DNA from 2 places in the Janthinobacterium sp. GMG2 genome. Region 1 is predicted to be linked to the other one. Evidence: predicted binding sites of a transcription regulator. Region 1 holds the regulator's gene; the other holds the start of a gene.

Region 1 (3,206 bases):
CGGGCAGGTAGACATCGGCCAGGTCCGTGTACAGGGCGTCGGCCGCGCTGATCGTCAAGCCCGTCAAGCCCAGGTACAGGCCCAGCTGGCCGGCCAGGCGGGACAGGAAATAGCTGCCGCCCACATCGGGGAACAAGCCAATATTGACTTCCGGCATGGCCATGCGCGTGCGGCCCGTGACGATGCGCAGGCGGTTGCCGGGCCCGGCTTGCGCCACGCCCATGCCGCCGCCCATCACCACGCCATCCATCACGGCGATATACGGTTTCGGATAGAAATGGATCACATGATTTAACGCGTATTCTTCCGTAAAGAAATCTTCCAGCAAGGCGCTGCCGCCTTGCGGTGTGGCCAGGCCCGCATCGTAGAAGAAACGGATGTCGCCGCCGGCGCACAGTGCTTTCTCGCTGCTCGATCGGATCACGACGGCGTCCACCTGCGGATCGTCGCGCCAGGCCAGCAGGGCCGCGCTCAGGGCGCGCACCATCTCCAGCGACAGGGAATTCAAGGCTTTCGGACGGTCGAGCACGATATGGCCCGTGCGGTTGCGGATGGAAGTCTGGACGAAGTCGCTCATGGCAGGCGTGAAAAAAGTAAAAGTACAAACATTCTAGCGCCTGCGCGGGGAACATTGTGTTCAAAAGGTAGGGGCGCAAAAAAGGGCGCAATGTGCGCCCTTAGTTGATCACAACTGCTGGAAGCGGGTGGCCTTAAACGGCGACGACGGCGTCTTCCTCGGAGTTGTCTGGCAGATGCTTGATCGCCTCTTTACCGTGCCCTTGCACTTTGGTTTTGTATTTCATCACTTGCCTATCGAGCTTGTCGATCAGGGCATCGATCGCGGCATACAGGTCTTGTGCCAGGCTTTCCACATAGACGGTTTTGCCACTTAAACGCAGGTTGACTTCGGCCTTTTGACGTTTTTCTTTCTCTTTGAGGTTATCCACGGTCAGAATCACGGCGATATCGATAACTTGATCGAAATGACGTTTCACGCGTTCCAGCTTCGTTTGTACGTATTCACGGATGGCTGGTGTCACTTCGAGATGATGTCCGCTGATGGTGAGATTCATACACACTCCTAAAGATGATCGGGTTCGTGCGGTCCATCCTATCCGGCCCGCAGAGGAACCGAAAAAAACTTACAAACACTTACGCAGGCTCACTGGCGGAATTTTCAACGCTTCCCGGTATTTGGCAACAGTACGTCGCGCAATCACCATGCCTTGTTCCCCCAGCATGTCCGCAATCTTACTGTCGGATAAAGGATTTTTAGGGTCTTCTGCTCCTGTCAGTTGCACGATCAATGCCCGTATCGCCGTCGATGACGCTTCGCCCCCCGCTTCGGTGGCGACGTGGCTACCAAAGAAATATTTCAACTCGAACATGCCGTGCGGGGTCAGCATGTACTTTTGAGTTGTTACCCGCGAGATAGTACTCTCGTGTAAACCCAGTGTATCAGCTATTTCACGGAGCACAAGGGGGCGCATGGCAACGGCCCCGTGCGAGAAAAAGTTCTTTTGTCTTTCTACTATTGCCTGTGCCACGCGCAGGATCGTGTCGAAACGCTGGCGCATATTCTTGATCAGCCACTTGGCTTCCTGCAACTGTGCGCCCATGGCGCCCTCGCCCTTGCCCTGCTTGAGCAGGTTGGCGTACATGGCGTTGACGCGCAGGCGCGGCATGACGTCATTGTTCAGGGTCACTTGCCAGCCATTGCGCGCGCGCTTGACGACGACGTCGGGCACCACGTAATCGGACACGTCCGAGGCGAACACGGCGCCCGGATGCGGATTGCACTGGCGAATCACCGTCTGTGCTTCGCGCAAGTCTTCATCGTCGCAATCGAGGGCTTTTTTCAGCTTGTTGAAATCGCGCTGGGCAAACCAGGCCAGGTGCTTTTCCACGATGACGAGCGCCATGCGCCGCGTCACCATGGCGATGTGCGGCAAGCGCTTGATCTGCAGCGCCAGGCATTCGGACGCATTGCGCGCGCCCACGCCGGGCGGATCGAAACTTTGCAGCAGCGACAAGGCCGTACGCATCTCGTCGGCGTCGATTTCCAGCTCTTCCGGCAGGCGCGCCAGGATGTCGTCGAGCGACTCTTCCAGGTAGCCATTGTCGTCGAGCGCGTCGATGATCAGCTCGACCAGCGCGCGGTCGCGCAATTCAAGCACCGTCACGCGCATCTGCTCCATCAGGTGTTCGCGCAGGGTGCAGTGATGGGCCTCGAGTTGCGGGCGGGAATCTTCGTCGTCGGGCGCCTTGCCCCGGCTCGCCTCGCTCCAGTCGCTGTCGCCGCCATCCGCCGCGGCCGGACCCTCGCCCGCCTCGCCGTCAAAGGTTTCCGCTTCGGCTGGCGCCGCGGGCGCCTCCTGGCCTGGCGGCTGGGGCGGCGCTTCGGCCGGCGCCGCCGTGGAACTCAAGGCCCCGTCCGACAGCAGGCGCAGCGAACGGTCGAGCGGATCGTCGAGGCGCTCGAGCAGGGGATTGTCCGTCAGCAGTTGCTCGAGTTCCTGGTGCAATTCCAGGGTCGACAATTGCAACAGGCGTATCGATTGCTGCAACTGCGGCGTCAGTGCCAGGTGCTGCGAAGTGCGCAGCTGCAATGATTGTTTCATTGGCTTACATGCGGAAGTGTTCGCCCAGATAGACCCGGCGTACCGACTCGTTCGCGATGATGTCGTCGGGGCGTCCCGACGCCAGTACCGAGCCCTGGTTGATGATGTAGGCACGGTCGCAAATACCCAGCGTCTCGCGCACATTATGATCGGTGATCAGCACGCCGATATTGCGCTCCTTCAAGAAGCGCACGATGCGCTGGATCTCGATCACGGCGATCGGATCGACGCCGGCGAACGGTTCATCGAGCAGCACGAAACGGGGATCCGTGGCCAGCGCGCGGGCGATTTCCACGCGGCGGCGCTCGCCGCCCGACAGGGACAGGGCCTGGTTCTCGCGCAGCTTTTCAATCTGCAAATCGGCCAGCAGCTTATCCAGGCGCTCCTCGATCTCGGCCTTCTTCAAAGGACGGCCTTCGACGGTCTGGATTTCCAGCACGGCGCGGATATTGTCTTCCACCGTCAGCTTGCGGAAGACGGACGCTTCCTGCGGCAGATAGGACAGGCCCATCTGCGCGCGGCGGTGGATCGGCAGGCTGGAAATGTCCACGCCGCTGATGTCGATGCTGCCGCCGTCCGACGGCA
Region 2 (3,206 bases), on a different contig from region 1:
ATGAAGCTGGTATCGCCCTTGTTGGCAACGGGCGCGGCGGCTGGCGCGGCGGCGGCCGGGGCCGGAGCGGCGGCCGGAGCTGCTGCGTCAGGCACCGGCGTGACGGCGGGAGCGGCGACGGCCGAAGTCGTGGCCGCCTCCGTCTTGGCGGGGGCATCGGCAAAGCTCGGCGCGGCGACGCCAAACGCACACAGACAGGCAAACCCAGCTAGCAATTTTGTTATATTTTTACGCATCAATATTCCCCTTAGAGCGCTTCGTTGCCGGTTTCACCGGTACGGATGCGGATGACTTGTTCCAGGTTGTAGACGAAAATCTTGCCATCGCCGATTTTACCGGTACGCGCGGCACCTTCGATCGCTTCGATGGCCTGGTCGACAATGGCGTCATCGACGGCCGCTTCGATTTTGGTTTTTGGCAAGAAGTCGACGACATACTCGGCTCCACGGTAGAGTTCCGTGTGACCTTTCTGGCGGCCGAAACCTTTGACTTCGGTAACGGTAATGCCTTGCACATTGATAGCCGACAAGGCTTCGCGTACTTCGTCCAGTTTGAACGGTTTAATGATTGCAGTAATCATTTTCATGGCAGTCTCGCTTAAAAGGTTTTGGATACGGTCAGCACGAGACCGGATTTCGCCAGATTCTTGCCATTCGGTGCCAGCGACGTGATGTTGGCTTTGACATAGGCCAGGGCGACTGTTGCCATGCCAAAATCCTTGGTGACGCCCAGTTTGTAATCGGTGTAGCTGAGGGAATCGTTGTGCTCGACTTTCTGGCGGCCCACATGCAGGTTCAGCAGATAGCCTTCGTGCACATCGATATTCGCGCCCACGTCGAGGTAGCCGCTGTTCTTGCTGTCGGCCACGCCGAACAGATTGGTGGTCGAGTGCGAGTACTTGATGTAGGCCGGGCCATAGCCGAGCTGGCCATACAGCTCGAAGGTGTTGGCATTGGTGCTCAGCCCATTCGAGGGATAGAAGTAGTACAGGCCGCCTACGTCATAGGTAAAATCCTTGCTGATCTCGCCCCGTTTGCCGCCGTAGATGTCCCATTCCAGGTTGGTATCGCCGCCGCCGTCCTTGATCCATTTGATGCTCGACAGCCAGGTGCCGACGTACAAACCCGTCGGGTTGTGGGTATAGTCGGCACCGCCGCTGATGGCCGGTTTCAAGCGGCTTTGCGAGATGCCGCGGTAACGGTAGTCGCTGGTCAGCGCCACGTTGTAGCTCACCACGTTATCAGGTACGGCTTCGGCTGCAGCAGGCGCCGCCACTGCATCCTGGGCCATGGCGCTACCGCACAAGGCGGCCATGGCCAGCGTCAACGCTGCAGCTAAAGTCATGTTCTTGGACAGATTCTTCATGGCGATTCCCTTTTATTGAACTTTTAAAGCGGTTGAGGTTTAAAATCTTGGCTGGAGATCACAAAGCGTTCATACCTTCTTTAGCAGAATACGTGCCAGCTCTCTTGCCACCTTGACAGGTGCGTTTCCGGCCATACATACCCTGCAAGCCTCTGGGCATGCGGGTACGGGCTGCTGAAGCATTGTGAATTTGCCCAGTTTCGCACCAGATTAACGCCGCTGTGCACCGCAATGGTGCGATGCACAGGCCGCACCATAAAAGGACTGACCATGGACATGAATACCTTCTTTAACGACTTGCAAGGCAAGATCCATCAAGCCATCGAAAACTCGCCTGCCAAGGATATCGAGAAAAACGTGAAATCGATGATGACCCAGGGCTTCGCCCGCCTCGACCTCGTCACGCGCGAGGAATTCGATATCCAGGCGCAAGTGCTGGCCAAGACCCGCGCCAAGCTGGACGCACTGGAACTGCGCCTGATCGAGCTGGAAACGCGCCTGAACGACACCAAGGCGTAAAGTGCGGCCAGCAAGGCTCCGTTATTGACGGCCTTGCTGGCATAGCTCAAGCTTGACGGCGTTTCACGCGCTAGACTGATCCTGCCCGCGCCCGCGCCACAGGGGAGTCTGATGAGTCTGGCCGTCCTGAAAAGCCGCGCCCTGGCCGGCATGGAAGCGCCCGAGGTAAGTGTTGAAGTCCACCTTGCCAATGGCTTGCCTTCGTTTACGATTGTCGGCCTGCCGGATACGGAAGTGAAGGAATCGCGCGACCGCGTCCGTGCCGCGCTGCAAAACTGCGGCTTTGAAATGCCGGCGCGGCGCATCACGGCCAATCTGGCGCCGGCGGACTTGCCCAAGGAATCGGGGCGCTTCGACCTGCCCATCGCGCTGGGCATCCTGGCCGCGTCCGGCCAGTTGCCGGGCGACCAATTACACCACTACGAATTCGCGGGCGAACTGTCGCTGTCGGGCCAGTTGCGCCCTATCCGCGGCGCGCTGGCAATGACCTTTGCCATGCAGCGCAGCCAGCCGGGCGCGCCACGCGCCTTCATCCTGCCGCAGGCGAACGCAGACGAAGCGGCTCTCGTCAGCGATGCCTGCATCTATCCTGCCCACAGCCTGCTCGAGGTCTGCGCGCATTTTGCCGCGCACGCCAGCCGGACCGTCCTGCAACGCCACCAGCCCATGCTGGCCGTACCCGATTTTGCGTATCCGGACTTTGCCGACGTGCAAGGACAGCAGCAGGCGCGCCGCGCACTGGAAGTGGCGGCCGCGGGTGGCCATAACGTCCTGATGGTGGGGCCGCCGGGCGCGGGCAAGACCATGCTGGCCAGCCGCTTCCCCGGCGTGCTGCCGCCCATGAGCGACGAAGAGGCGCTGGAATCGGCCGCCGTGCATTCGCTGGGCGGCCTCTTCAAGGTGGAACACTGGAAACGGCGCCCCTACCGTGCCCCGCACCAGACGGCATCCGGCGTGGCCCTGGTGGGCGGCGGCAACGTGCCGCGCCCGGGAGAAATCTCGCTGGCCCACTGCGGCGTGCTGTTTCTCGATGAAATCGCCGAATTCCAGCGCCGGGTGCTCGATGTGCTGCGCCAGCCCATGGAATCGGGCGTGATCAGCATTTCACGCGCGGCCCGCCAGGCCGAGTTTCCTGCTCGCTTCCAGTTGATCGCCGCCATGAATCCCTGCCCCTGCGGTTATCTGGGCCATGCTTCGGGACGCTGCCGCTGCACGCCGGACGCCGTGCTCCGTTATCACAGCCGCCTGTCCGGTCCGCTACTCGACCGTATCGACCTGCAGGTTGAAGTGGCCGCCATGCCGCCGGCGGCGCTGGGGCGGCA

What was found. The regulator sigma-54, encoded in region 1, starts transcription at its own class of promoters, with help from an activator protein. The targets are predictions, from matches to a motif close to TGGCANGNAANCTGCTTT.
Region 2: a site for sigma-54 is predicted at 1,446-1,463, ahead of SKZ59_RS26825 (TorF family putative porin). Genes of this name have one in related genera too.

Annotation. Positions count from the first base shown of each region.
Region 1 is NZ_JAXAWA010000003.1:611,128-614,333, reverse strand. Features, by position in the region: gene SKZ59_RS14875 (enoyl-CoA hydratase/isomerase family protein) at 1-577, opposite strand, end outside; gene hpf (ribosome hibernation-promoting factor, HPF/YfiA family) at 711-1,073, opposite strand; gene SKZ59_RS14865 (RNA polymerase factor sigma-54) at 1,143-2,621, opposite strand; gene lptB (LPS export ABC transporter ATP-binding protein) at 2,626-3,206, opposite strand, start outside.
Region 2 is NZ_JAXAWA010000009.1:274,891-278,096, forward strand. Features, by position in the region: gene SKZ59_RS26815 (ammonium transporter) at 1-236, opposite strand, end outside; gene SKZ59_RS26820 (P-II family nitrogen regulator) at 248-586, opposite strand; gene SKZ59_RS26825 (TorF family putative porin) at 598-1,365, opposite strand; gene SKZ59_RS26830 (accessory factor UbiK family protein) at 1,636-1,884, shown strand; gene SKZ59_RS26835 (YifB family Mg chelatase-like AAA ATPase) at 1,996-3,206, shown strand, end outside.